Regions from separate parts of the Devosia sp. LjRoot16 genome, predicted to be linked through region 1. Evidence: predicted binding sites of a transcription regulator. Region 1 holds the regulator's gene; the other holds the start of a gene.
What was found. Region 1 encodes HrcA, which represses chaperone genes, less so after heat shock. Its sites were predicted from a motif close to GTTAGCACTCNCNNNNNGNGAGTGCTAAC; they were not measured.

Region 1 (14,766 bases):
TAGGCGGATTCCGGTGGCGCAACCGCGTTAGTAAAGCGGTTTACGAGAGCGAGCGCAATGCGCCGCAATGAGGGACGTACGGCAAAGCGGTGAGCAATCTCTGTCCAGCGCCGACGCTTGCTCGCGGCAGTGCATTTTGCCATAAGCTGCCGGCCTCGACCCCATCCAGCGAGGACAAGCCGCGATGAGCCAGATTGCCATTTTCAGTGGTAGCTCTCATCCCGACCTCGCGGCACAGATCTGCGCCGAGCTCGGCGTGCCGCTGCTGCCGACGCGGGTGAAGCGCTTCTCCAATGACTGCATCGAAGTGCAGCTGCAAGCCAATTGCCGTGAGCAGGACGTGTTCCTGATCCAGACGCTGAGCGCGCCGGTACAGGATCACCTGGTCGAACTGCTGCTGATGCTCGACGCGGCGCGTGGCGCCTCGGCGGCTCGTATCACCGCGGTGATCCCGCATTATGCCTATGCCCGCTCCGACAAGAAGGATGCGCCACGCATCTCGATCGGCGGCCGCATGGTCGCCGACCTCTTGCAGACCGCCGGCGCCAACCGGGTGCTGACGATGACGCTGCACTCGCCGCAGGTGCATGGCTTCTTCAGCGTACCGGTCGATCACCTGCATGCGCTGGGTGAGCTGGCCGAATATTTCGGGCGCTACGAGATGGGCAATGCCGTCGTGGTGTCGCCGGACCTCGGCAACGCCAAGAACGCCGCGGCCTTCGCCAAGCGGCTCGGCGTGCCGGTGGCGGCGGGCGCCAAGGAGCGGATCAGCGACAGCGAAGTGCGGATCACCGCGATCATCGGCGAGGTCGAGGGGCGCGACGTGATTGTCCTCGACGACGAGATCGCCAGCGGCGGCTCGATGGTCGAACTGCTGCGGCATTTGCGGCAGCACGGCGCACGCTCGGTGCGCATCGCCTGCACGCACGGCATCTTCGCCAACGATGCGATCGGGCGGCTGGCGGCAGAGCCAGATGTGCTGGAGATCGTCTGCACCGACACCCTGCCAATCGCCGCGGCGCGCCGCCACCCCAAACTGACCGTGCTGTCGATCGCCCCGGCGCTGGCCGAAGCGATGCGCCGGATCAACAGCGGCGAATCGGTCAGCACGCTGTTCCACGCCGAGCAACCGGCGCCGACAGTGACGCGGCTTCGGGCTTAGGCGGGCGCGAGCCACCCTTCCTGCGGGTGGCTGACCCCAAACGTCCCTCCTCACCGGTGTCATCCCAGCGAAAGCTGGGACCCAACTATCAGCTGGTGCGGGCGGTGAGATGGGTCCCAGCTTTCGCTGGGATGACATCGAGTCTGGTGATGCTGCGGTGGCCAATTGCTACCGCAGGGGGGATAGAAGCAGACCTAGCTTAAGCCGCCAGATCGGCGACGACTGCATCCAGCACCGGCCAGCCTTTGTCGGTGACCCGGATAAAACCGTTGGGCAGGGTCTCGACGAAGCCGATCGAGCGCAGCTCGTTGATCTGGCGTTCGGAAATGGCGCGGCCGGAGATCTTCTGGAAGCGGCGCGGGTCGATGCCTTCGCGCAGCCGCAGCCCCATGACCAGCAGTTCGTCGCCTTCTTCTTCCCAGGTCAGGATGTCGTCGGTGACCATGCCGTGGCCGCGCGCCTGCACGCGCTTCTGCCAGTCGAACGGCATCTTCTCGGTCGCCGTGGCGTGGCGCTGGTTGTTGATCAAGAGCCGCCCATGCGCACCGGGGCCGACGCCGACATACTCGCCATAGCGCCAGTAGATCAGGTTGTGGCGGCTTTCCTGGCCAGGGCGGGCGTGGTTGGAGATTTCATAGGCCGGCAGACCCGCCTGCTGGGTCAGCTCCTGCGTCATCTCGTAGAAGTCGGCGCTCAGGTCCTCGTCCGGCATCTTCAGCTTGCCGGCGCGGAACAGGTCGTAATAGCGCGTGCCCATCTCGATGGTGAGCTGGTAGAGCGAGACGTGCCCGGCTTCCGCCAGCCACAGCGCCTCGGTCAGCTCGTCCTGCCATTCGTCCAGCGTCTGGCGCGGGCGGGAGTAGATCAGATCGAAGCTCGAGCGCGGGAAGATCGACTGCGCCAGGCGCACCGCGGCGATGGCTTCATCGACCGAGTGCCGGCGGCCGAGTTCGGCCAGCGGACCCTCGCGCAACGACTGCACCCCGAGCGAAACGCGGTTGACGCCGGCGGAGCGATAGCCGCGGAAGCGGTCGGCCTCGACCGAGGTGGGGTTGGCTTCGAGAGTGATTTCCGCCCGCGGGTCGATCACCCAGTGCCGGGCGATGGCATCGATGATGCCCTCGACCGAGCGCGGATCCATCAGTGAGGGCGTACCGCCGCCGAAAAAGATCGACTGCACGGTGCGGCCCGGCGTCTGCTTGGCGAAGTGCGCCAGCTCGGCGGCGTAGGATTCGACATAGGTCTGTTCGTCGAACTCGCCGCGGTGCACATGCGAGTTGAAATCGCAGTAGGGGCATTTGGCGGCGCAGAACGGCCAATGCACGTAGACCCCGAACAGGCCGTTGGAGCGCGGATCGACGGAGTTGTGGCCGAACGTTTCAGTGCTCAACGCCACCTCCCAGTGCATCGTCGACGAAGCTGGCGAAGGCGCGGGCCCGATGCGACAGACCGACCTTGCCCGGGGCCCAGGAGTGCTTGGCCTCGGACGGCATCTCGCCGAAGGTGATGTCGTAGCCGTCGGGCATGAACACCGGATCGAAGCCAAAGCCCTTGTCGCCGCGCGGCGGCCAGACCAGCGTGCCCTCGGCCTTGCCGACGTAGATCACCTCACGCCCATCGGGGTGGGCGAGGCAGAGCGTAGCGTTGAAAGCGCCGCGGCGCTCACCTGGCGTGGTGGCGCCGACGGCCTGCAGCGCATCTTCGACGCGGCGCATGCCGACCATGTAGTCGCGCCCGCCATGCGCCGAGGAGCCGGCCCAGTTGGCGGTATAGACGCCGGGCTGGCCGCCGATGGCATCAACCGACAGGCCGGAATCGTCGGCCAGCGCGATAGTGTTGGCAGCGGCCGCGGCGGCATGCGCCTTGATCCGGGCGTTCTCGATGAAGGTGGTGCCGGTCTCTTCCGGCTCGGGCAGGCCGAGCTCACCGGCCGAAACCAGGTCGAGCCCGAACGGCGCCAGGAGTTCCTTGAACTCGGCGAGCTTGCCCGCATTGTGGGTCGCCAGCACCAGCCGGTCGCCGCGCCGCAATGTGAGCTTGTCTGCCATTATGCGGTCTTTCCTTGTGGCATGACCTTTGTCCGAAAACCGTTGCCGCTTTTCGGGGTCATGCCAATGCCGCCTGCTGCATGGTGGTGAGCTCGCCGATCCCCTGCTCGGCCAGCCGCATCAGGCTGTCGAGCTCATCGCGGCTGAACGGCACCTGTTCGGCGGTGCCCTGGATCTCGACGAACTTGCCGGTGCCGGTCATGACGAAATTGGCATCGGTGTGCGCTTCGACATCCTCGAGATAATCGAGATCGAGCACCGGGGTGCCGCGGTAGATGCCGCAGGAAATGGCGGCGACCGAATCGCGCAGCACCGGGCCCTTGGTGAGGCCACGGGCTTCGAGCCACTTGATGGCATCGGCCAGCGCCACATAGGCGCCGGTGATCGAGGCGGTGCGGGTGCCGCCATCGGCCTCGAGCACGTCGCAATCGAGAGTAATCTGGTTCTCGCCCAGCGCCTGCATGTCGACCACGGCGCGGAGCGAGCGGCCGATCAGGCGCTGGATTTCCTGGGTGCGGCCACTCTGCTTGCCCTGCGCGGCTTCGCGCTTGGTGCGCGAGCCGGTGGCGCGCGGCAGCATGCCGTACTCGGCGGTGACCCAGCCCATGCCGGAGCTGCGGCGCCAGGAGGGAAGCGTGGTTTCGACCGAAGCGGTGACGAACACCTTGGTCGAGCCGAAGCTGACGAGGCAGCTGCCTTCGGCCTTGGGAGCGACATTGCGTTCGAGCGTTACGGCCCGCATCTGGTCTGGCTGGCGTCCGGAGGGCCGCATATGGTCAAATCACTCGTTCTTGGAAAAAGCTGTTAACCGCCTCTTAACCCTGACCGCCCCCTCGAACAAGCAGCGCTAGCTTGGCGGCACAAGCCTTTCCGCCTAAATGGTGAACATGGCCGATCGCACAAAAGCCCCCGAAGACGTGCTCGCGGTGCTCAACGCCCGCAGCCAGGACATCTTTCGCAAGCTGGTGGAGCGCTATCTCGACACCGGCACGCCGGTGGCGTCGCGCGACCTGGCGCGCATGCTGAGCGTGGGCTTAAGCCCCGCGTCGGTGCGTAATGTGATGGCCGATCTCGAGGATCTGGGGCTGATCGCCTCGCCACATACCTCGGCCGGCCGGCTGCCGACGCAGCAGGGGCTGCGCTTCTTCGTCGACGCCATGCTGGAAGTGGGCGCGGTGAACGAGGACGAAAAGGCGGCAATCGCCAAGCAGATCCAGGGGCCGGCGGTGCACGGCCAGATCGAGGACCTGCTGACCGAGGCGAGCCAGCTGCTCAGCGGGCTCAGCCACGGCGCCGGGGTGGTGATCGCGCAGAAATCCGACCTGGTGCTGAAGCATATCGAGTTCATCCGGCTCGATGCCGAGCGCGCCATGGTGGTGCTGGTGGGCGAGGATGGCTCGGTCGAGAACCGCGTGCTGCCGCTGCCGCCGGGACTGACGGCGAGCGCCCTGACGCAGGCCTCGAACTACCTGGCGCATTTCGCGGTTGGGAAGACTTTGAACGAGACGCGGAAGGCCCTGCAGACGCAGCGCGAAGCCACCGTGCATGAGCTCGACGAACTGACGCACAAGCTGGTGGATGCGGGGCTCGCGACGCTTTCCGGCTCAGGCAGCGCCTCGCCGCCGACGGTGATCGTGCGCGGCCGGGCCAACCTCATCAACGACACCATGGCGTCGGAAGAGCTGAGCCGGGTGCGGCAACTGTTTGACGAGCTCGAGAGCCGCGACGGGCTGATCGAGCTGCTCGGCGATACCGAGACGGCGCAAGGGGTGAAGATCTTCATCGGCTCGGAGAACAAGCTGTTCTCGCTCTCGGGTTCGTCGGTGATCCTCTCGCCTTATAAGGACGCCAACCAGAAGGTGGTGGGGGTGCTCGGCGTCATCGGGCCGACCCGGCTCAACTACGCCCGCATCGTGCCGGTGGTCGATTACACCGCCAATGTGGTTTCGGCGATGATGGCCAGAAAGAGCTGAGCGCAGGGGCTGAGGCCGGACACGGAACCTTTCCTAGGCTTGAATCTTATCGCTCATTGGCCGATATGCGGGGCAAACGCGATCAGCGACAAAATCCAAGGTCCCAATGAACGACGATACGAACAAGCCCGAGGACGACAAGGCCGCTCCCACCGCGACCGAGACCCAGGCCACCAAGCCAGACGAGAAGACTGCCGACGCGGCAACGACGCCCGATCCGATTGAGGCCCTCAAGGCCGAGAACCAGGACATGCGCGACAAGCTGCTGCGCACCATCGCCGAGATGGAAAACCTGCGCAAACGCACCGAGCGCGAGATCTCCGACACCCGGTCCTATGCCATCGCCGGCTTTGCCCGCGACATGCTGACCGCTACCGATTCGCTTTCCCGCGCCTTGATGGTGCTGCCAGCCGAGGCGCGCGACAGCTCCGATGCGACCACCCGGTCGCTGATCGAGGGCATCGAGATGACCGAGCGCGAGATGCAGCGGCTGCTCGCCAAGCACGGCGTCAAGCCGATCGAGGCGGAAGGCCAGAAGTTCGACCCGCACAAGCACCAGGCGATGTTCGAGGTCCCCGACCCGTCACGCCCGGAAGGCACCGTGGTGCAGGTGGTGCAGGCCGGCTTCGCCATCGGCGACCGCGTGCTGCGTCCGGCCATGGTCGGTGTGGCCAAGGGCGGCGGCGCCAATGGCGCCCCGGCCGAGGGCACGATCGACAAGAGCGTCTGATTTCACCTTACCGGTGATGTCGAAAAGGGCGCTCCGGCGCCCTTTTTCTTTACCCACGACTTCTGCCAGATGACCTTCTTGCCCGACGACGGAGGACCGCGATGGACAGCCTCTACGACGATGCCGAACTCTACGACCTCGTGGCGCCACCGGACCCGGCGATGGAGCGCTTTTACGTCGAGGCGGCGGGTGGGCCGGGACAGCGTGTGCTGGAACTCGCCTGCGGCTCCGGTCGCTTCACCGCGCCGCTGGCAGCGAGCGGGGCGCTGGTGATCGGCGGCGACCTCTCGCAAACCATGCTGGCGCGGGCCCGCGCCGCGGTGGCGGAGCGCGGCGTGTCGGCCGATTTCGTCGAGCTCGACATGCGGGACTTCGTGCTCGGCCGGCATTTCGACGCCATCGTCATCACCGCCAACTCACTGATGCACTTGCATAGCCGCGCTGACTTCGCACGCGCCTGCTCGACCATCCGCCAACACCTGGCGCCCGGCGGCCGGCTGCTGTTCGACGTGTTTGTGCCGAGTGCGCGGCTGCTCAGCCTGCCGGCCGGCCGGCGCGAGCTGCTCGGGGTGTTCCCGCATCCGCAGCTGGGCGAGGTCAGCATCGAGGAAACCATCAGCTACGATCCAATCACCCAGGTGAGCCGGGCCGACTGGTACTGGTCCACCGCCGAGCGCCGGGATTTTCGCCACACCCCGCTGGAGCTGCGGCAGATCTTTCCGCAGGAACTGCCACTGCTGCTGGAAGCGGGTGGATTGCGGCTGGTGGAGCGGTTCGGCGATTTCGACCGCACCCCGCTGACGGCGGCGAGCCATCGGCAGGTTTGTATCTGTTCGGCAATGGTGTGAACGCTGGCGGCGCCCCATCACCCGGCGCTGCGCGCCGACCTCTCCCCCAAAGGGAGGGGTGATCCAGAGCTAGTTCGCCGCCGAAACCACCAGGTCAGGGCAGGTCGTGACGTCGTATTTGGCGCCGGGCTTGCCCATCTCATCGACGACGCGGCTGTCATAGGCGTCGCGCAGCGCGGTGATCGCCACGTCGTCGTTGCCTTCGGCTTCCAGCATCATGTCGGCGCGGGCGGCGAGGTCGTCGGACCAGGCGCCGTACTCGTCGCCCTCGGCGTCGTTGCCCGAATCATAAGCGTCGGTGGAGAGCCAGTAGAAGGCACTGCCGCACCAGAGCAGCCGGTCGGCGGCGGCCGAGGGCTCGCCCGCCGCGGCCGGCAGGGCCAGCAGCCCGATCAGCAATCCCCCAAGCGCAGCCCGCAGCATGTTGTCCTCAGGCCAATCTCTTCCTCAGGCGATATCGCCGGCGACGATCCGCTTGACCCCGGCGGCGTGCATGTCGGCCCAGGCCTGGGCCAGCGACCCCGAGGTATCGATGGCGCGACAGGCGTCCTCGATCACGTAGGTCTCAAAGCCCGCATTGGCCGAATCGACTGCCGTCCAGTTGACGCAGAAATCGGTGGCGAGGCCAGCGATGAACAGCCGCTTGAATTTTCGCTCGCGCAAGTAGCCTTCGAGCCCGGTCTTGGTCCTGCGGTCGGCCTCCTGGAAGCCGGAATAGGAATCGACCACTTCGTGGTAGCCCTTGCGGATCACCAGCTGGGTGTGGGGCAGCTCGATATCGGTCGAGAATTCCGCGCCATGCGTATCCCAGACGCAGTGGTCGGGCCACAGCACCTGCGGACCATAGGGCAATTCCATGATCTCGAACGGGGTGGCGCCGGCATGACTCGAGGCGAACGAGATGTGGCCGCGCGGATGCCAGTCCTGGGTCATGGCGACGTTTTCGAAACGCCGGCCGAGCCGGTTGATCGGGATGATGATCTCGTCGCCGCCGGCAACGGCAAGCTTGCCGCCGGGGAGAAAATCATATTGCAGGTCGACCACGAGGAAGAGGTCGTCGGAACGGGGCGTGAGGGCCATGCGGGTCTTATCTATCTCATTGGCCGATGAGGGCCGAACAATCCTGAAATGAATAGGCGGCGCCATCGCTGGCCCTGCCAGTGCCGTTGACGACGCGACCGATGGAGTCTTCGAGGTCGCCCCGGTAGTCGGCCAGCGCGTCGTCGGTGTAGCCGGCCTCGAGGTAGATCGGGATAGCGCGCTGCAGCAGCAAGGCCCCGCCATCGGCATAGACCTTGGCGGAGGCGAGCTTTTCCGGCGTGGCATCAGCCGGCGCGTCGCGGGTCATCAGTTCGAAGGCGGTGCCGCACCACATGTCCATCTGCGCCTCGGCCGGCACTTCCTGCGCCAGCGCGGCGACGGGGAGCAGCGGGACCGCGAGCAGCGGGGCGATGACAAGGAACCTCAGCACAGTCGTGTTCCCTTGGGCGGTAGCGAGAGTTGGGCGGCAACGAGAGGCGGCAACGAGCGCTTCTTAGACCATAACCGGGGCTGCAACGACAAGCCGCGTCGGCGCTCCGCCGCACCAAGCGGCGGCTGGTGAGATTTCTCTAACCATGGCGGTAGCCAGCCTTTGAGACATAATAGACTAAATTGCTAAGTGAGGCTCAGGCGCCGCTTCCCGTGCGCCTGGGTTTCGGTGATCGCGGGGTCGAACCGGAAGTTCCCCCGAGCATGCCGACCCCGCATTTTCTGGGGGTTCCATTGAAATTGTCGATCCTGGGTGGCGCTGCTGCCCTGCTGCTGGTGCTGCCGGGCGCCGCACTGGCCGAAGACCTGACCTTCACCTTGACCAACAATTCGTCCTATGCGGTCAAGAGCCTGTTCACCTCGCCGGCCGATGTCGAAACCTGGGAGGAGGACGTGTTCGCCGACAAGTACCTGCCGGCCGGCAACTTCGTCGATGTCACCATCGGCGATGGCCGCGAGCAATGCGTCTACGACATGAAGTTCATACTGGAGGACGATTCCGAGTTCATCGAACCGGCGGTCGACCTGTGCGAGCTGGGTGAATACACCCTCAGCGACGCGACCTGACGGCATTCGGCCGGGCGCAGTGGTGCTGCGCCCGCCACCATACGTTTCTGTAGATCCGGGACGACAAAGCGAACTGGCGAGTGTGAGTTCCCGCCAAAAGCCGGGACTTTGTGCCCGGACTACGCTTGCACCCCCAAAAGCCCCCTCCTATATAGCGCTCAAGGCCCGGTGACGGGTCAATTTCAACACGGGAACCCGGACACCCGCGAGGGATCAGGAACTGCCGGATGGGGTTTCATCCGGGTTCGCCAGGAAAGAGGCAGTAGGTAATGGGTAAAGTCATCGGAATCGACCTCGGTACGACCAACAGCTGCGTCGCCGTCATGGACGGTGCGACGCCGAAGGTCATCGAGAACGCGGAAGGCGCGCGCACCACGCCCTCCATGGTCGCATTCACCAAGGACGGCGAGCGCCTCGTCGGCCAGCCGGCCAAGCGCCAGGCGGTCACCAACCCGGAAGGCACGCTGTTCGCGGTCAAGCGCCTGATCGGTCGGCGCTACAACGACCCGATGGTCGAAAAGGACAAGGGCCTGGTGCCCTTCAAGATCGTCAACGCCGACAATGGCGATGCCTGGGTCGAGGTCGAGAGCAAGAAGTACTCTCCCTCGGAAGTCTCGGCGATGATCCTGACCAAGATGAAGGAAACCGCCGAATCGTATCTCGGCGAGAACGTCACGCAGGCGGTGATCACCGTTCCGGCGTATTTCAACGATTCGCAGCGGCAGGCCACCAAGGACGCCGGCAAGATCGCCGGGCTGGAAGTGCTCCGCATCATCAACGAGCCGACCGCGGCAGCGCTCGCCTACGGGCTCGACAAGAAGAACACCGGAACCATCGCGGTCTATGACCTGGGCGGCGGTACCTTCGATATTTCCGTGCTCGAGATCGGCGACGGCGTGTTCGAGGTGAAGTCGACCAATGGCGACACCTTCCTCGGCGGCGAAGATTTCGACATGCGCCTGGTCGATTACCTGGCGGCCGAGTTCAAGAAGGACCAGGGCATTGACCTCAGGAGCGACAAGCTGGCGCTGCAGCGCCTGAAGGAAGCGGCTGAGAAGGCCAAGATCGAGCTCTCGAGCTCGACCCAGACCGAAATCAACCTGCCGTTCATCACCGCCGACGCTTCCGGCCCGAAGCACCTGACGCTGAAGCTCACCCGTTCCAAGCTCGAGAGCCTGGTCGAGGACCTGATCCAGAAGACGGTCGATCCGTGCCGGCAGGCGCTCAAGGATGCGGGCGTTTCGGCCGCGCAGATCGACGAAGTCGTGCTGGTCGGCGGCATGAGCCGCATGCCCAAGGTGCAGGAAGTCGTCAAGCAGCTGTTCGGCAAGGAGCCGCACAAGGGCGTCAACCCGGATGAAGTGGTTGCCATGGGCGCCGCCATCCAGGCCGGCGTGCTGCAGGGCGACGTCAAGGACGTGCTGCTGCTGGACGTGACCCCGCTGTCGCTCGGCATCGAGACGCTGGGTGGTGTGTTCACCCGCCTGATCGACCGCAACACCACGATCCCGACCAAGAAGAGCCAGACCTTCTCGACCGCCGAGGACAACCAGAACGCGGTGACCATCCGCGTGTTCCAGGGCGAACGCGAGATGGCCGCCAACAACAAGCTGCTCGGCAATTTCGACCTCGCCGGCATTCCCCCGGCGCCGCGCGGCGTGCCGCAGATCGAAGTCACGTTCGACATCGACGCCAACGGCATCGTCAACGTCTCGGCCAAGGACAAGGGCACCGGCAAGGAGCAGCAGATCCGCATCCAGGCCTCGGGTGGTCTGTCGGACGCCGACATCGAGCGCATGGTCAAGGAAGCCGAGCAGAACGCCGACGCCGACAAGAAGAAGCGTGAAGCGGTGGAAGCCAAGAACCAGGGCGAGTCGCTGATCCACTCGACCGAGAAGTCGCTGAAGGACTATGGCGACAAAGTCACCGCCGAGGAGAAGGCCGCCATCGAGACGGCGATCGCCGAGCTCAAGGGCGTGCTGGAAGGCGACGATGCCGAGGCGATCAAGGAGAAATCCGCGACGCTTGCCGAAGCTTCGATGAAGCTGGGCGAGGCGATGTACAAGCAGAGCCAGGCGGAAGCCGAGGCCAAGGCGGAAGGCGGCGAACAGCCGGCCGATGATGATGTCGTCGACGCCGAGTTCGAAGAGGTCAAGGATGACAAGCGGTCGGCTTAACGCCGACCAGACGTCGCGCTGATTGCTTCGCGCAACAGAATTGGAAAGGCCCGGCAAATGCCGGGCCTTTTTGTTTGCCGATGTGCTAGAGTGACGAATGTTCCCAGATCTCAGCAAATTCTCCGAACCGGAAAAACTCCGGAAACTCCTGTTCAACGCCCGCCGGCTCGGGCATCACGACTATGCGTTTCAGATCCAGATGCGGATCGCGGAGCTCGCCGGTTTGCCCTTCAGCGACGCGCTGGAGCGCGAGTTCTGGACGGCGGTCAGTTACGCCGAAGAGGTCAAGACCGAGGCGACCGGCAAGACCACCCGGCTGTCCGGCACCCGCACCAAGCACAAGAAATACGGCACGATCCGCTGCCTCGGCGACTGGGCGATGGATCCCAACCCCAGCGAAGGCCTCGGCAGCCTGGTGGAGCACAAGCGGGCCGAGCTCAGCGGCGAAGCGATCGTGTTGCGCCACGCCGACAAGTTCCCGGCGGAGGCCGTGGCCAGCGCTGCGGCGAAGCTGGCGGCGCTCGGGGTCAGCCGCGAGCAGGTTGTATAAGCCACGGCCACCGCTGCCGTTTCACGTGAATCACCCGAGAAATCAAAGGGCTCCGGAATTGTTCCGGAGCCCGGTGTTTTTCCGCATTGCTGCCGCACCCCCGCCCAAATGTCTTCACATCCGCCAATGATGTTGGATGGGTTGAAGTGGGCGTCTCTGACCTGGTCACGCTTTCGAGGTGGAAAAGTCTCACAACTTTTCCTGAAAGCGCTCCAACCATCAGCAGCGGGACGCCTTGAGGGAGCAGCCGAAACCCAGGGCCGGGGAACGGATGCTGAGGGCGGACTTCGAAAGGACTATTGATGTCATCGGTTGAGGTGCGGAGGTTCGCCGAGAACGGCGATCTCCATGCAGCAGATTCCGCGCCTGTCGAGCGGCTCGACGCCGACATGCGCCACATCCTCAACGTGCTGCAATCGATGGGCGGCAAGCGTATCGACGCGTGCCGTTCGCCCGAGGCGCGGGCGCTGCCCACGCTCGATATGGCGTTGCGCCGGATCCTGCGCGATCAGGTCGACGACATGGGCGTGGGCATGGAGATGCGACTGATCCAGGGGCCGACGGACGAGATCCGCGCCCGCATCTACATCCCGCAGAACGACATCGTCACCGGCCTGAGGCCGATGGTCCTGTTCCTGCATGGCGGCGGGTTCGTGCTCGGCGACGTCGACAACTACGACGCAACGCCGCGCGCGCTGGCGGCCCGCACCGGCGCGGTGGTGGTCTCAGCGCACTACCGGCAGGCGCCGGAGCACCGCTTCCCGGCGGCGCACGAAGACGCCTATGCGGCGTGGAACTGGCTGCTCGAGCATGCCGAATCACTGGGTGGCGACGCGAATCGCGCCGCCATTGTCGGCGAAGGCTCGGGTGGCAACCTCGCCGTCAACGTGGCGCTGCGGGCGCGGGCCGAAGACAAGCCGCTGCCGATCCACCTGGGCCTCGTGACGCCGATGGCGGCCATGCTGTTCGACCTGCCCTCGCACCTCCAAAACGCCGATACCTTCCCCTATTCGACCGCGACGCTCGAATGGGCGGCGCGCAAACTGTTCCGCAAGAAGGACGATGCGCACGATGCGCGGATGAACATTGCCGGCCGGGTCGACCTTGCCGGGCTGCCGCCGGCGACCATCATTCTCGCCGACGCCGACCCGCTGCGCTCGGAAGGCGAAGCCTTGGCCGATGCGCTGCGGCGTTCCGGCGTCTGGGTCGACATGACGACCTATGAGGGTGTCACGCACGGTTTCTTCGGGCTCTACCGCATCGTCAACAAGGCGATGTTCGCGCAGGGCCAGCTCGGCCGAAACCTCGCAGCGGCCTTCGGCGCCTAGCTATTCTCGTTGCAGCTCGCCCTCGCGAGGTCGGCGCCCGGCGACTGGTGGAAAAGTCACACCGGGCACGTACGTCGGCCCGCGACCCTCGATAGTGTTGCCGTCGGGCACCAGAGTACTTATCTAGGCCGGATGCCTGATGCGGGGCGCAGGCAACCAAGGACAAGGCCGATTGGCGAAACGCGATTTTTATGAAGTGCTCGGGGTGCCCAAGGGCGCCGACGAAGCGGTGCTGAAAGGCGCCTACCGCAAGCTTGCGATGCAGTTCCACCCGGACCGCAACCCGGGCAATGCCGAGGCCGAACACAAGTTCAAGGAGATCAGCGAGGCCTACGACACGCTGAAGGACCCGCAGAAGCGCGCCGCCTATGACCGCTTCGGCCATGCCGCGTTCGAGAATGGCGGGCGTGGGCCGGCTGGGTTCGGCCCCGAGTTTACCTCGTCGATGTCCGATATCTTCGAGGACATTTTCGGCGACTTCATGGGCGGCCGCGGCCGCGGCGGCCAATCCCGCCTGCGCGGCTCCGACCTGCGCTACAATCTCGAAATCAGTCTCGAAGAGGCGTTTGCCGGCCGCACCGTCGATATCGACGTGCCGACGCTCGCCACCTGCGACACCTGCGAAGGCTCGGGCGCCAAGCCGGGCACCGGCATGTCGACCTGCCGCCACTGCAATGGCCAGGGCAAGGTCCGCGCGGCGCAGGGCTTTTTCACCATAGAGCGGACCTGTCCGATCTGCAATGGCCGCGGCCAGATCCTCGAGCAGCCCTGCACCGATTGCGGTGGCCAGGGTCGCCGGCAGCAGAACCGGACGCTTTCGGTCGACATCCCCAAGGGGATCGAGGACGGCACCCGCATCCGGCTCGCCAATGAGGGTGAAGCAGGGCTGCGCGGTGGACCGCCGGGCGACCTCTACATCTTCATTTCGATCAAGCCGCACGACCTGTTCCAGCGCGACGGCGCCGACCTTTACGCGCGCGTGCCGATCGCCATGACCACGGCGGCCCTGGGTGGTGAGTTCGAAGTGCCGACGCTCGATGCCGCGCGGGCGCGAGTGAAGGTTTCGTCCGGCACCCAGCCCGGCCAGCGGGTCCGGCTCAAGGGCAAGGGCATGCCGGTGCTGCGCTCCAAGGATTTCGGCGACCTCTACGTGCAGCTCGACGTCGAGACGCCGCAGAGCCTTTCGAAGCGGCAGCGCGAACTGCTGGAGGAGTTCGAACGCGAATCGACCCGCGAGAACTCCCCGACCTCCGAAGGCTTCTTCGCCAAGCTGAAGAGCCTGTTCGAGAACTAGGCGGGCGAGATTCGAGGCATAAAAGGCCCCCTCACCCGGCCCTTCGGGCCGACCTCTCCCCCCAGGGAGAGGTGGTCGTGGGGCACGATCATGCCACAGCTTCACCTCTCCCTCTGGGGCAGAGGTATCTCCCCGAGGGGGAGAGGTCGCCGCGAAGCGGCGGGTGAGGGGGCCTTTGCGGCGCCGCGCCAGATCGGCTAGCTCTAGCGCATGACCATCGACACCCCTCCCCCCAAGACTGCCATCACCATCTGTGGTTCGCTGCGCAAGGACTCGATCAACGAGCCGTTGCGCCGGCACATGTCGACCAAGCTCCGCGAAGCAGGGGTGATCGTCACCGATCTCGACCTGCGCGAGTTCGAGATGCCGATCTTCAACCAGGACATCGAGGATGCCGGCGAGACGCCCGAGGCAGCCAAGCGCCTGGCGGAGATTTTCCGCAGCCACGACATCGTGCTGATCATCAGCCCGGAATACAACGGTGGCATCACGCCGCTGATCGCCAACATGATCTCCTGGGTCAGCCGTGAGAAGCCCAACCCATTCAAGCACGCGGTGT
Region 2 (14,766 bases), on a different contig from region 1:
GTACGAAGCACTTCATGCGCAACGCGTGTAACATAATACACACCGCATTGCGGTTCAATACAGGACCTGTATCGGCGCGCTTCAGGGGCAGCGGTACCACCGGCGACTGCGCGTCATCCTAAAACGAAAGGGCGGCCCAGTGGACCGCCCTCCCGTTCGTGACCTTCGTGAGAAGATCGGATGTGTTGGCTGGAAGCCGGACTTAGAAGTCCATGCCGCCCATGCCGCCCATGCCACCGCCGCCCGGCATTGCCGGAGCTGCGTCCTTCGGCACCTCGGCGATCATCGCCTCGGTGGTGATGAGGAGCGAGGCGACCGAGGCCGCATCCTGCAGCGCCGTGCGAACCACCTTGACGGGGTCGACGATGCCGAGCGCGATCATGTCGCCATACTCGCCGGTCTGGGCGTTGTAGCCGAAGTTCGGCGAGGCGTTCTCAAGGATCTTGCCGACCACAACCGAGCCTTCATCGCCGGCATTGTTGGCGATCTGACGGACCGGCTCCTGCAGAGCGCGACGGACGAGGGCGATACCGGCCTGCTGGTCGGGGTTCGCGCCCTTGACGGTGATGGCGTTCGAAGCGCGCAGCAGCGCGACGCCGCCGCCCGGCACGATGCCTTCTTCAACCGCAGCGCGGGTAGCGTTCAGCGCGTCGTCGACGCGATCCTTGCGCTCCTTCACTTCGATTTCGGTCGAGCCGCCGACCTTGATCACCGCAACACCGCCGGCGAGCTTGGCCAGGCGTTCCTGCAGCTTTTCCTTGTCGTAGTCCGAAGTGGTCTCTTCGATCTGCGACTTGATCTGGGCCACGCGGCCTTCGATGTCGGACTTCTGGCCGGCGCCGTCGACGATCGTGGTGTTCTCCTTGGAGATTTCCACGCGCTTGGCAGTGCCCAGCATGTCGAGGGTGACGTTCTCGAGCTTGATGCCGAGATCTTCCGAGATCACCTGGCCGCCGGTCAGGACGGCGATGTCCTCGAGCATGGCCTTGCGGCGATCACCGAAGCCCGGAGCCTTGACGGCAGCGACCTTGAGGCCACCACGCAGACGGTTCACCACGAGCGTCGCCAGAGCCTCGCCCTCGATGTCCTCGGCAACGATCAGCAGCGGACGCTGCGACTGCACCACGGCTTCGAGAATCGGCAGCATGGCCTGCAGGTTCGAGAGCTTCTTCTCGTGCAGCAGGATCACCGGATCCTCGAGCACCGCAACCATCTTCTCGGCGTTGGTGACGAAGTACGGCGAGAGGTACCCGCGGTCGAACTGCATGCCCTCGACGACGTCGAGTTCGGTCTCGGCGGTCTTGGCTTCCTCGACGGTGATCACACCCTCGTTGCCGACCTTCTGCATCGCGTTGGCGATCATCTCGCCGATGGCGGACTCGCCATTGGCCGAAATGGTGCCGACCTGCGCGACTTCGGCGTTGGACGAGATGATCTTCTTGGCCGCGTTCAGGTTGGCGACGACTTCGGTCACGGCGAGGTCGATGCCGCGCTTCAGGTCCATCGGGTTCATGCCGGCGGCGACGAGCTTGACGCCTTCGTTGACGATGGCCTGGCCGAGCACGGTCGCGGTGGTGGTGCCGTCACCGGCGATGTCGTTGGTCTTGGAGGCCACGGCGCGCAGCATCTGGGCGCCCATGTTCTCGAACTTGTCCTCGAGCTCGATTTCCTTGGCGACGGTGACGCCGTCCTTGGTGATGCGCGGCGCGCCGAACGACTTGTCGATCACGACGTTGCGGCCCTTCGGACCCAGCGTGACCTTCACCGCGTTGGCGAGGATGTTGACGCCGCGGACCATCTTGTCGCGGGCATCGGTGGAGAACTTTACGTCTTTCGCAGCCATGAGAGGCGCTCCTTACGAGTTGAAAGGGGAGAGATCGGAACCGGCGGAACGCCTGGTTATGAGATCACGCCCATGATGTCGGATTCTTTCATGATCAGCAGATCCTTGCCGTCGAGCTTCACCTCGGTGCCGCTCCACTTGCCGAACAGGATCCGGTCTCCGGCCTTGACGTCCAGCGCCACGACCTTGCCGCTCTCGTCACGGGCGCCGGGGCCGACGGCCTCGACAATACCCTCAGAGGGCTTTTCCTTGGCGGTGTCGGGGATGATGATGCCGCCAGCCGATTTCTCTTCGCTGTCGACGCGCCGGACGACCACGCGGTCGTGCAGGGGACGGAAAGCCATTTTTGCTCCTATCAGCAATCAAGTGATTTCGCCTCTGTTAGCACTCGTGATCGAGGAGTGCTAACAGCTGGAAGGGGATATAGGAGAGCCCCCAAAGCGAGTCAAGGACGAGGCGAGCCATACGATGACGATGTGGCGGCTATGCGACGAACGCATGAAACGGGCCCGCTGTCGCCACGTTTGTAGTGCCGAGAGAACCGCAAGCCGCCTTGATGGTAAGTTGCAAAGCGCCCGGCTTGGCAGTACCTGAAGCGCCTGAGATACCTTCGGAGCAGACGTGACCGTCGTCCAGTTCGATAGCCACCCCCGCAAATCCCCCGAGGCCTGGGTCGCCCCGCAGCTCGCGGTGATCGTCCCCAGCTACAATGAGCGCGATAACGTCGCGCTGTTGTACGACAAGGTCACGGCCGCCCTCGGCGCCACGCCGTTCGAGTTCATTGTCGTCGACGACAATTCTCCCGACGGCACCTCCGAAGTGGTGCGCGACATGTCACGCCGCCACCAGAACGTGCGCGGCATCCACCGCCTCGGTCGCCGCGGCCTGAGCTCGGCGGTGGTCGAGGGCATCCTCGCCAGCGCCGCTCCCTACTTTGCCGTCATCGACGCCGATCTGCAGCACGACGAAACCATCCTGCCGCAGATGCTTGAGAAGGCCATCGCCGGCGATCACATCGTCGTCGGCACCCGCTATAGCGGGGAAGGCAGCGTCGGCGACGGTCTGTCCAGAACGCGCGAAGCCGGCAGCCGCTTTGCCACTAGGCTCTCGAGCCTAGTCACCGGTAAGTCGCTCAGCGACCCGATGAGTGGCTTCTTCCTGATGCGACGGAGCGTCTTCGACGAAATCGCTCCCTCGCTCAGCGATGACGGTTTCAAGATCCTGCTCGATATCATCGTCTCGGCCGGCCGCTCGCGCGCCCGCCAGGGCAAGGAGCTGCGCATCGGCGAGGTGCCCTATACCTTCCGCCCGCGCCACGCCGGCGAGAGCAAGATGAGCTCGATCGTCGTGGTGCAGTTCCTCGGCCTGATCGTCTCCAAGCTCTCCGGCGGTCTGCTGCCCACCACTTTCCTGCTGTTTGCCCTGGTCGGCGGCCTCGGCGTCGTGGTGCATATGGGGACGCTGTGGTTCACCCATGAGGTGCTGAGCTTCAACTTCGTCTGGTCGCAGGTCGCGGCAACGCTCCTCGCCATGACCTTCAATTTCATGCTCAACAACGAGCTGACCTACGCCAACAAGAAGCTGCGCGGCTGGCGCTATCTCACCGGCATGCTCACCTTCTATGCAGTCTGCTCCATCGGCGCCCTCGCCAACGTCTCGGTTGCCAGCTGGATCTATGCCTATGATGGCCAGTTCTATGTGGCCGGCCTGCTCGGCGTGCTGATGAGCGTCGTCTTCAACTACTCCGTTACAAAGGTGTTCACATGGCGGTAAGCGCAGAACTCGAAATCAAGCTCCGCCGCACCGGTGGCGTCGGCCCCAACACCAAGTGGGACTGGAGCCTTGTCGACGCCAGCGGCACCGTGGTGAAGAAGGGCTCAGCCCTCGGCGAAGAAGCCCGCGCCTTCGCCACGGCCAAGAAGGCCCGCGATAAGCTGAAGGGCTAAACCCTCTGTAAGGGCGCGTTCTAAGCCGCGCCCTTCTTGCCTTCGAGTTCCGCCCAAGCCTGCCGCTTGCGGTAGATCGTCGAGGGGCTGAGCTCCAGCGCTGCGGCAGCGAGCGCGATGTTGCCCGCAAAACTCTCGATCGCGTCCTCGATGATCCGCTGTTCCTGTTGCCACATCGGCAGCACGGCCGGGCGCATCGGCGATTCCGTCGAAGCGGCGCGTCGTTCCGTCTCGCCGCCATCGAACATCGCGACGATTCGGCGGGCCACGCCTTCGAGGTTTTCTGCGCTCCCCGGCAGGTCGCGCGCCACGAAGTCGAGCACCGTCTGCAGCTGGCTGGAGGCATCAATCAGCCCGGCCACACGCTCCCGCTCCACCGGTCCGCGGAACGCTCCGGCGATGGCTCGGCCATGCCGATGTGCCAGCTCGCCGAGCCGCGCCGACAGCACCGCGCCATCGACCGGCCGGGTCACGTGCTCGTGCGCGCCTGCCTGCAATACCGCGAGCGTCGCTGATACCGAAGCCCCGTCGGAAAGCACCACCACCAGCGATCCCGACGCCAGCCGCGCCAGCCGCGCCACCGCGTCCTCGGGCTCCGCTGAGAGGTCGCAAAGGCTGTCGAGGTCCGCCAGCAGCAGGTCGTATGATGCGAGGCGCAGCCGGTCTGCCGCCTCGCGGCCGCCGCAAGCCAGCGCGATCTCGGGTGCGATGATGAATCCCTGATCGAGCATCTCGATCAGGCTCCGGGCGCCGGCCTCGTCGCGCTCGACGAGCAGGATACGGACGGCGTTATCCAGGCCGAAGCCGGGAGCGGGCATGGTGACAAGTCCTTGGGCACGTGGCTGTGCTGAATGGAGTGTTGACGAACTGGGTAAATAAAGCGTTCCAGCCGATCCGTGCGCAAACCCGCCGAGCCCGCGGTTTGCCACAGCTCCCGCATCCCCGCGCCTTTCGGCAGGGCCCGCCCGATGCTATGACGGGATGCGTTGAATCCCGTTGGCCACTGTGGGAGCCCGAGCGTTAAGTGCAAGGCCTCGTCTACATCTTCATTGCGCTGGCCACGCTTGGCGTTGCGGCGGCGGCCTATTTCGGGCTGACCTTTTCGCCGATCGAAGCTTTTGTTACCGCAATTGCCTTTGGTGCGCTCGCCGTCATGCTGATGGAGCGCCGCCTGCGCCAGCGCTCGGAAGCGCGGCTCGAGCGCGCCGTCGAGGATCTGGCGCGGCTGCTGTCGACCGATGCCAGGGCCGGGCAGGTGCTGAGCCAGCGCGTCAACGCCATTGCCGATACCAATGTGGGTAGCCGGCTCGACGGCATCGAGGCCGATATCTCGGTGCTCGGCACCGTCACCCGGCAGCTCGCCGAAGCGCTGGCCGAATTCGAGGAGGCCCGGCGCACCGATGGTGGTTCCCGTCTCGCCGAAGCGATGGCAGAACCGGCAGAGCCAGACGACGACATCTTCCTCGATCCGATGATTCCTGAGGCTGAGGTCCGCGCTGCGCTCGATTCCAACCGGCTGGTCTTTCACATCGAGCCGGTGGTCAGGCTACCGGCCAGGAAACCGCTCGGCTACGACCTCGTGCCGCGCTTGATGCAGGATGCGGGCGGGCTTGCCGATGCGCCCGATTTCATGCCGCGCCGCGGCGGCGAGGACCTGATCCGCCGTATCGAAGCGATGGCGCTCGAGGAAGCCGTCACCATCGCGCGGCGGGCCAAAACCTCCGGCCAGCCGATCACCCTGTTCCTGCCGTTGAGCCGCGCCACCATCCTCGACAAGAAGGGGCTCGAGCAGGTGACGGCGACGCTCGTCGCCAACCAGGCGATCACCGCCTCGCTGAACTTCGCCATCCGGCAGACCGAGTGGAAGCCGCTCGGCCCGACTGAGAAGCGCGCGCTCTACGAGTTCCGCAAGGCCGGCGCCGGGTTCGTCCTCACCGACGCCACCTCGCTGCGCTTCGACTTCGCCGAGCTCGAGGGCCTCGGCTTCAGCGACGTGCGGTTCGATGCGACCCGCTTCCTGTCGCAGCCGCAAAGCTTCACCGATTTCCACACCGCCGATATCGCCCCCTACGCCAAGCGCTTCGAGATCGAGCTCTGCGGCACCGGGGTGATCGATGAGCAGCAGTTGCTCAGCCTGTTCGAAGATGGCATCAGCCTCGTGCAGGGACCGCATATCGGCCGGCCCGGCCCGGTTCGCCCGGATCTCGTTGCCGAGCGTCCGCGCGATGCCGAGCGCCGCATCGAGGCGCAAGCGTAATAGGATAGACTATGCAGGCACTTGCCGGACTGAGCGGGATCGCCCCCCGCTACGATGTGGTTTTGAGCGACATCTGGGGCGTCGTGCACAATGGCATCGCCGCCCACCCGACCGCCGTCGAGGCGCTGGTCAACTATCGCCGCAATGGCGGCCGTGTCGTCTTGATCAGCAATGCTCCGCGTCCGCACGGCCCGATCATCGAGATGATGGATCGGCTCGGCGTCTCGCGCGAAGCCTATGACGATGTGGTGACCTCGGGCGACGCCACCCGCGTCGTGCTCGAGCGTTATCGCGGCCAGACCGTTCACTATGTCGGCCCGCCGCACGATAATGACAGCCTGTTTGAGGGTCTCGACATCACCATCGGCCGCGCCGAGGATGCGAGGGCCATCGTCGTCACCGACCTCGATACCGACCACGACACGCCGGACATGTACAATGACCGGATCACCCTGTGGCTCAGCCGCAATCTGCCGCTGATCGCCGCCAATCCGGATCGGGTGGTCGAGCATGGCGACCAGATCCTCTATTGCGGCGGCGCTCTCGCCGATCTCTATGAGGCCCGCGGCGGCATGATCGTCATGGTCGGCAAGCCCTATAAGCCAATCTATGCCGAGGCCCTTCGCCTCGCCGAAAAGGCTGCCGGCCGCCCGGTCGACCGCACGCGCATCCTCGCCATCGGCGACTCGGTGCGCACCGACGCCATCGGCGCCGCCGGCGCCGGGCTCGACCTGCTGTTCGTCACCGGTTCGATCCATGCCGCCGAACTCGATGCTTTCGGCAACCCGGACCCCGAAGCCATCCGTCGCCTGGTCGAACCGAGTGGCGCCAATGTCGCTGGATTCATGCCGCGGCTGAGCTGGTAGCCACCGGGCCCCTCGGTCATCTCACCCGCCAGGGGGAGCGTTCCGCATAGCAGCCTCCAACCTTAGCTGCCTTGCAACCCATCCGGTTTCTTGCCATATCGCCATCACTCTCAAGGCGGGTACGAATTTGAGCGGCTTCATCAGGCTCGCTGGACTCGACCAGGTTCCGGCGTCGCTGCGCGGCGCCATGGTCGCGATCGGCAATTTCGACGGCTGCCACCGCGGTCATCAGCACGTGTTCCGGGCGCTGAAGGCCCGCGCTGCCGCGCTTGGCGTGCCGGCGCTGGTCCTCACCTTCGAGCCGCACCCGCGCGACGTGTTCGCGCCGGCGCCGTTCATGTTCCGTTTGACCTATGCCGACCAGAAGGCCGAGATCGCCGAAGCGCTCGGGCTCGATGGCATCGTGGTGATGCCGTTCTCGCTCGAATTCTCCCACATCGTCGCCGAGGACTTCGTCACCCGCTTCCTCGTCGGGGCGCTCGGCGTCACCGGCGTCTCGGTCGGCGCCGATTTCCATTTCGGCTACAAGCGCCAGGGCACTCCGGATTTTCTCAGGGACGCCGGTGTTCGCCATGGCTTCGAGGTCGAAATCCTCGATATGCTCGACGAGGGCGACGACCATATCTCGTCCTCCCGCATCCGCGCCCTGCTCGGCGAGGGCGATGTCGCCGGCGCGGCGCAGCTGCTCGGCTACCACTGGTTCCTCTCCGGCGTCGTGGTGAAGGGCGATCAGCGGGGCAGGGAGCTCGGCTTCCCCACCGCCAATACCGCGAGCCCCACCGGCTTTGGCCTCTTGCAGGGCGTCTACGCCGTGCGCGCCAAGCTCAATGGGCGCCTGCTCGATGGTGTCGCGAGCTACGGCAAGCCGATGTTCAACAACGAGCGCCCGCCCTTCGAAACCTGGATCTTCGATTTCGACGAGGACATTTACGGCGAGACGCTGGAAGTGGCGCTGCTCGGCACCGTGCGCGGCCAGGTGAAGTTCGCCGGCCTCGACGAGCTGATCGCTGCCGTCAACAATGACGCCGCCCAGGCCCGCCTGCTGCTGCAGGCCGCGCTACCGGTTTCCGAACTCGACGAGAAGCTGGGTTTTTTCCGCACCTGATGTAGAATCGTTGTGCCTTGGGGGAGGCGACACAATGGATGGCACCGCATCGCGGTCGACAAAGGTTCCGGCCGCGACCGGTGTAAGTGTCGTAGTAGTTATAGCACTAGGCCTGCGCGTGGCGTTCGACCTGTTCGTCGCGCCGATCGGCGACGAAGCCTATTACTGGCTTTGGGGCCAGCGGCCGGCCCTCTCCTATTTCGACCATCCACCGCTTCATTCCTGGTTGCTGGGCCTTGCTTCGCCACTAGGCTGGAACACGCTGGTGCTGCGGCTGACGGCCTGGTTGACGTTCGCCGGAACACTTGCACTCGCTGCCCGGTTGGCCTTGCGGATAAACCCGGAGCTTGGTTCGCGCGCTGGTTGGCTGGCGGTGGCGATCTGTATCACCTCGCCCGTCTGGTTCATCATGACGACGCTGGCGTTCCAGGATCACCTGATGATCCTGTTCTCGATGCTGGCGGGTTACGTGTTCGTCGACATCTTTGCCACCACACTCGCCGGCGACCGGCCGCGGGCCGCGCGCTACTACCTCGGCGGCGCGGCCATCGGACTGGCGGTTCTGAGCAAGGAGAATGGCGTCTTCATCGGCGTGGCGATCGCGGCAGCGATTCTCGCCACCCGGGCGCTCTGGCCGCTGCTGCGGGTGCCGCACCTTTATCTTGCGGCGATCCTTGCGTTGCTTCTGCAGTTGCCGGTGCTGATGTGGAACATCAGCAACGACTTTGCCTCGTATCGCTTTAACCTGGTCGACAGGGTCGACTGGCTGGACAATGTCAATCTCAGCCGGCCGGCAATTTTTATCGTCCTCGCCACTTTGACGTTCTCACCCTTCGCACTGGCGGGAGTTGTGAGCTTGGTGCGTCGCAACCCCGGGTTGCCGCCGCTTGGCCAGGCGTTGCGGTTGCTCGCGCTGTGGCTGTTTGCGGCGTCGAGCCTGGGCATGCTGGTCCTGTCACTGTCGACCTTCGTGCTCTACTACTGGAACATCGCTGCCTACGTGCTCGTGCTGCCGGCAATCGCCGCGCTGCGACCAGGCTGGCGCTTGTTCTGGCCGCATGTCGCGTATGGTCTGCTGATCACGGCGCTGATTGTGGTGAATTATGCCGCTGTTCCACTCTCGGCGTTTGTCGGCAAGCCCGATTGGGAGTCGAGCGTGGTCTATGGCTGGGATGATGTGGCTGACAGCGTCCGGGCGCTGCGCTCGGCCGACGCCCCGGATTTCCTCGCTGGCACCCGCTACACGCTCGCTTCGCAACTGGGCTTTGCGCTTCAGACGGCCGAGGTGACGGATCTGTCCGAACGGCACAGTCAGTTCTCGTTCTGGTTCGATCCGAAGGCGCATCTGGGGCAATCGGCGCTGGTCGTCAGCGATGAGACGTTTCCTGTCGATGGCGTCGCGAAGCGGTTCACCGGTGGGTGCGTCGAGGCCGGCCGGGTCGACGTGGAGCGGTTCGGCATTCCGGTACATCGCTTCTTGATCTCTCGGTGCACCGGATTCGCGGGTTAGCACTCCGCGCACTTCGGCCTTTCACCTCGCGCCCTCGCTTGCTACAAGCCCGCAACTTCCCTTGAACATCGATCGATGACGATGAACGACACTGCTCAAAGCGGCGCGGAGACCGATTACAGCGCGACGCTGTTCCTCCCCGAAACCGAGTTTCCGATGCGCGCCGGGCTTCCCGCCCGCGAGCCTGACTGGCTGAAGCGTTGGGAAGAGATGGACATTTATGCCCGCCAGCGCGCCGCCGGTGAAGGCAAGCCGCTGTTCACGCTGCACGATGGCCCGCCCTATGCCAATGGCAACATCCATATCGGCCATGCGCTCAACAAGATCCTCAAGGACCTGGTGAGCCGATCCAAGACGATGCTCGGCTACAACTCGGCCTACGTGCCGGGCTGGGACTGCCATGGCCTGCCGATCGAGTGGAAGGTCGAGGAGCAGTATCGCGCCAAGGGTCAGAACAAGGACGACGTCGAGATCAACGAGTTCCGCAACGAGTGCCGGAGCTTCGCGCAATACTGGGTCGATACCCAGCGCGAGGAGTTCAAGCGGCTCGGTGTGGTCGGCGACTGGTCCAACCCGTATTTGACCATGAGCTTCGATGCCGAAGCGCAGATCGCGCGCGAGCTGATGAAGGTCGCGGCCTCCGGCCAACTCTATCGCGGTTCCAAGCCCGTCATGTGGTCGGTGGTCGAGCGTACCGCGCTCGCCGAGGCCGAGATCGAGTACCAGGACTACGAGAGCGACGCGATCTGGGTGAAGTTCCCGATCCACTCGGCCAACGGCGCCTTCGGCACCGGTTCGTTCGAGGATTTCGGCTCGTCCTACGTGGTCATCTGGACCACCACCCCGTGGACCATCCCGGCCAACCGCGCCATCAGCTATTCGAGCAAGATCGGCTACGGCCTCTACGAGGTCACCGGTGCGCCCGAGGGCAACTGGGCCTCGAAGGGCGAGAAATACGTCCTCGCCGACAAGCTGGCGGCCGACGTGTTCGCCAAGGCCAAGGTCGAAAGCTTCATTCGCCTGCACGATGTCGATTGTTCCAGGATCGTCTCGACCAACCACCCGCTGCGCGGGCTCGGCGGCGGCTATGAGTTCGAGGTGCCGCTGCTCGATGGCGAGCACGTTACCGACGATACCGGCACGGGGTTCGTTCACACCGCGCCCAGCCACGGCCTCGACGATTTCGGCATCTGGATGGAGTCTGGCCGCATGCTCACGGCGCGCGGTATCGACACCACCATCCCCTACGTTGTCGACGACGCCGGCTTTTACACCGCCGCTGCCCCAGGCCTCGAAGGTGCCCGCGTCATCGATGATGCCGGCAAGAAAGGCGATGCCAACAACCGCGTCATTGCCGCGCTCGCCGAGCGCAACGCCATGGTCGCCCGTGGCCGCATCAAGCACCAATACCCGCACTCCTGGCGTTCGAAGAAGCCGATTATCTTCCGCAACACGCCGCAGTGGTTCGTCTATATGGACCGCGACATCGAGGGGAAGAAAGGCGACACCCTGCGGGCCCGCTCGCTCGCTGCGATCGATGCGACCAAGTTCTACCCGCAAGCCGGGCAGAACCGGCTGCGCTCGATGATCGCCGACCGCCCCGACTGGGTGCTGAGCCGCCAGCGCGCCTGGGGCGTGCCGATCGCCGTGTTCTACAACGAGGCGACCGACACCATCCTCAACGACGCGATGGTCAATCACCGTATCGGCCAGGCCTTCGAAGAAGAGGGCGCCGACGCCTGGTTCAAGGCCGGCGCCAAGGAGCGCTTCCTCGGCAACGCCGTGCCGGATCCCGAGAACTGGCAGAAGGTCGACGACATCCTCGATGTCTGGTTCGAGAGCGGCACCACCCATTCCTGGGTGCTTAAGAACCCGCAGAAATGGCCGGACATGCAGTTCCCGGCCGGCATGTACCTCGAGGGTTCGGACCAGCACCGCGGCTGGTTCCACTCCTCGCTGCTCGAAAGCTGCGCCACCAACGGCTTCGCGCCTTATGCGAGTGTCTTGACGCACGGCTTCACCCTCGACGGCGAGGGCAAGAAGATGTCGAAGTCGCTGGGCAACACCACCGCTCCGCAGGACGTCATCAAGCAGTTCGGCGCCGACATTCTCCGCCTCTGGGTCGCGCAGTCCGACTATTCGGACGACCTCCGGATCGGCAAGGAGATCATCAACTCCACCGTCGACAACTATAGGAAGCTCCGCAACACCATTCGCTGGCTGATCGGCAACCTCGCTCACCGCAAGGCTGAGGAAACCGTCGACTACCGCGACATGCCCGAACTGGAGCAACTGATCCTCAGTAAGCTCAAGGATCTCGACGGGCTCGTGCGCGACGCCTACGAGAGCTACGATTACAAGCGCATCGTCGCGGCGCTTTCGAACTTCATGAACATCGATCTCTCGGCGTTCTACTTCGATATCCGCAAGGACGCGCTCTACTGCGATCCGATCAGCTCGGTCCGCCGCCGCGCCAGCCTGACCGTGCTCGACCATGTGTTCGACGCGCTGACCGCCTGGCTCGCCCCGATCCTGGTGTTCACCATGGAAGAGGCGTGGCTCGAACGTCACCCCGGCGCCGATTCGTCGGTGCATCTACGCGAGTTCCCAAAACTCCCCGAGGAGTGGACGGACGCAAAACTCGACGAGAAGTGGGATGCTATCCGCGAGGTCCGCAAGGTCGTGACCGGGGCGCTGGAAATCGCCCGGCGCGACAAGGTGATCGGTGCCTCGCTCGAGGCCGCGCCGAAGGTCTACATCACTGACGAAAAGCTCGCCGCAGCCGTTCGCGGCACCGACATGGCCGAGATCTCGATCACTTCCGACATCGAGATTGTCGAAGGTGAGGGGCCTGCCGACGCCTTCCGGCTCGACGAAGTGCGCGGCGTCGCTGTCGTCTTTGCCAAGGCCGAGGGCCAGCGCTGTGCCCGTTCCTGGCGGATCCTGCCGGAAGTCGGCACGGATGCCGAATATCCGGACCTGTCGCTGCGCGATGCACAGGCGATGCGCGAGTTGAAGGCAGCGGGACGGTAAGGCCGGTGGCTCCCAACCCCCACCCTCATTCCCTCCCCACAAGGGGGAGGGAGGCGCACTTTGCGCGGGCCGTTCCATCGTCTCCCTCCCCCTTGTGGGGAGGGATCAAGGGTGGGGGTGCCCCACGCGCCGGCTTCGGGGGTGGGAAGCCCCGATGCCAGTGACTCGCCCCCACCTCATCGCCTCGCTGCTCGCCGGGCTCGCCGCGTTCACCCTCGATCGCGGCCACAAGTTCCTGCAGGTCAGCTCCGACTGTGTCGGCGCTGCCTCGACGCTCTGCATCGAGCACCTGGGCTTCGTCACTCCGGCCACACCGTTCGGCTGGCAGGGTGGTGAGATCGTGCCGGTCACGCCGTTCTTCGACTATGTGCTGGTCTGGAACACCGGCGTTTCCTACGGCCTGCTCGGTGATCTGCCGGTCTGGGCGCTCGGCGCCATCGCCGTCGTCGCTATCCTGGCGCTCGGCGTCTGGTGGTCGCGCACCTCCGACGTGCTGGTACGCTATGGCCTGATGCTCGCCATCGGCGGCGCCGTCTCAAATGCGCTTGATCGTGTGCTTTATGGCGCCGTTGCGGATTTCTTTCACTTTCATTGGCAGGATTGGTCGTTCTACATCTTCAATATCGCCGACGTGGCGATCACTTTAGGGGTGTTGCTGCTACTCCTCGATTTCGTCGGGATCGGCCGCAGGAAGGCTGCCTGAACGCAAAGGCGCCTCAATCTGGCCTTAGGGCCCGGTTGGGTGGGCAACGAAAGCGATAACAATTCCGAGCGAATTGTTCGTGGGCCTATGATGGTCTATAAGGCCCGCGCGGGGCGCGCACGGGCCGGGGAAAGGGAAGTTTCATGCTGAGTGATTTGACCGGGCGGCGGCCCAACTTCAAAGCCGTGACCCGGGGCGGATTGCTGACCGTTGGTATCGTGCTCGGCCTCGGCCTGAGCGCCTGCACCACCACCGAAGGCACCAATGCCCTGACCGATGTCAGCACCTTCGAGCGCGAAGTGGTGACCGAGACCATGAAGGGCATGGGCATGATGGATCGCGAGGAGAAAGCGGAGAACGCCGAGCGTCGCGGCCCGCTGGTGCTCCCAAAATCCACCGCACTGCCGGCTCCCGCCGATCCGAAGGCGGCCAAGACCGCCCTGATCCCCGAGGATTCGAGCCGCGTGCAGATCGATACTTCGAACATTTCGGAAGCTGACCTGAAGCGGCTGCGTAACGCCCGTGTGGTCGATCTGCGCACCATCGCCGGCCGTCCGCTCACCGAAGTCGAAACCAAGCAGCTCACCGCACGCATGACCGCTGCCAAGCTGAAGGGCGGTCCCAAGCCGCTCTATCTGCCGCCCGATGAGTACTACACCACGGTCAAGGGCCAGGATATGGTCTGCCTGGCCGCCAATGGCGAGCTCGTGCCGCTCACCGACAAATCGTGCCCACCCGACGTCCGCAAGGCCCTGGCCGCGCAGGCGAATTAATCTGAACTCGAAAGATGCGCTGACCCCCCGGGCAATCCTGCCTGGCCCCGGTCCCGCAGGAGTTATTGCATGTCGAATGTCTCAGCCGTCCCGACGGACGGCGACCGCTTGGCCAAGGTCATCGCCCGTTCTGGTCTCTGCTCCCGCCGCGATGCCGAAGGCTGGATCAAGGATGGGCGCGTTACCGTCAACGGTAAGAAGGTCCTGACCCCGGCCTTCAACGTCTCCGAAAAAGACAAGATCAAGGTTGATGGCGAGCCGCTTGCGGCGCGCCAGGGCACCCGCGTTTGGCTCTACCACAAGCCCGCCGGCCTTGTGGTCACCGAGAAAGACCCGGAAGGCCGCCCCACCGTGTTCGAGGCGCTCGAAGAAAAAGAGCTGCCGCGCGTCGTCTCGATCGGCCGGCTCGACATCAACACCGAAGGCCTGCTGCTGGTCACCAACGATGGTGGCCTGAAGCGTGTGCTCGAGTTGCCGGCCACCGGCTGGCTCCGCCGCTACCGCGTTCGCGCCTTCGGCTCGGTCACCCAGGCGCAGCTCGATACGCTGAAAGACGGCATCGAGATCGAGGGCATCCAGTACGGCCCGATCGAGGCCATCCTGGAGCGCGCCCAGGGCTCCAACAGCTGGCTGGTGCTGAGCCTGCGCGAAGGCAAGAACCGCGAGGTCAAGAACGTCCTCGGCGCACTCGGACTACAGGTCAACCGCCTGATCCGCGTCAGCTACGGCC

Region 2: the regulator HrcA is predicted to act here: its motif matches at 2,224-2,252, upstream of ACSQ23_RS20175 (co-chaperone GroES).

The regions. Positions count from the first base shown of each region.
Region 1 covers NZ_CAXUPH020000001.1:1,475,123-1,489,888, forward strand. Annotated here, with positions in the region: gene ACSQ23_RS06840 (adenine deaminase) at 1-1, opposite strand, end outside; gene ACSQ23_RS06845 (ribose-phosphate diphosphokinase) at 185-1,162, shown strand; gene hemW (radical SAM family heme chaperone HemW) at 1,362-2,552, opposite strand; gene ACSQ23_RS06855 (non-canonical purine NTP pyrophosphatase) at 2,542-3,210, opposite strand; gene rph (ribonuclease PH) at 3,269-3,982, opposite strand; gene hrcA (heat-inducible transcriptional repressor HrcA) at 4,098-5,183, shown strand; gene grpE (nucleotide exchange factor GrpE) at 5,290-5,913, shown strand; gene ACSQ23_RS06875 (class I SAM-dependent methyltransferase) at 6,015-6,761, shown strand; gene ACSQ23_RS06880 (hypothetical protein) at 6,831-7,184, opposite strand; gene pncA (bifunctional nicotinamidase/pyrazinamidase) at 7,209-7,841, opposite strand; gene ACSQ23_RS06890 (hypothetical protein) at 7,858-8,232, opposite strand; gene ACSQ23_RS06895 (hypothetical protein) at 8,526-8,858, shown strand; gene dnaK (molecular chaperone DnaK) at 9,128-11,035, shown strand; gene ACSQ23_RS06905 (hypothetical protein) at 11,133-11,585, shown strand; gene ACSQ23_RS06910 (alpha/beta hydrolase) at 11,888-12,913, shown strand; gene dnaJ (molecular chaperone DnaJ) at 13,086-14,207, shown strand; gene ACSQ23_RS06920 (NADPH-dependent FMN reductase) at 14,418-14,766, shown strand, end outside.
Region 2 covers NZ_CAXUPH020000004.1:442,235-457,000, reverse strand. Annotated here, with positions in the region: gene groL (chaperonin GroEL) at 203-1,843, opposite strand; gene ACSQ23_RS20175 (co-chaperone GroES) at 1,900-2,187, opposite strand; gene ACSQ23_RS20170 (glycosyltransferase) at 2,465-3,616, shown strand; gene ACSQ23_RS20165 (hypothetical protein) at 3,607-3,789, shown strand; gene ACSQ23_RS20160 (helix-turn-helix domain-containing protein) at 3,810-4,607, opposite strand; gene ACSQ23_RS20155 (EAL domain-containing protein) at 4,814-6,046, shown strand; gene ACSQ23_RS20150 (TIGR01459 family HAD-type hydrolase) at 6,058-6,912, shown strand; gene ACSQ23_RS20145 (bifunctional riboflavin kinase/FAD synthetase) at 7,040-8,017, shown strand; gene ACSQ23_RS20140 (ArnT family glycosyltransferase) at 8,136-9,527, shown strand; gene ileS (isoleucine--tRNA ligase) at 9,609-12,560, shown strand; gene lspA (signal peptidase II) at 12,715-13,263, shown strand; gene ACSQ23_RS20125 (hypothetical protein) at 13,407-14,036, shown strand; gene ACSQ23_RS20120 (pseudouridine synthase) at 14,106-14,766, shown strand, end outside.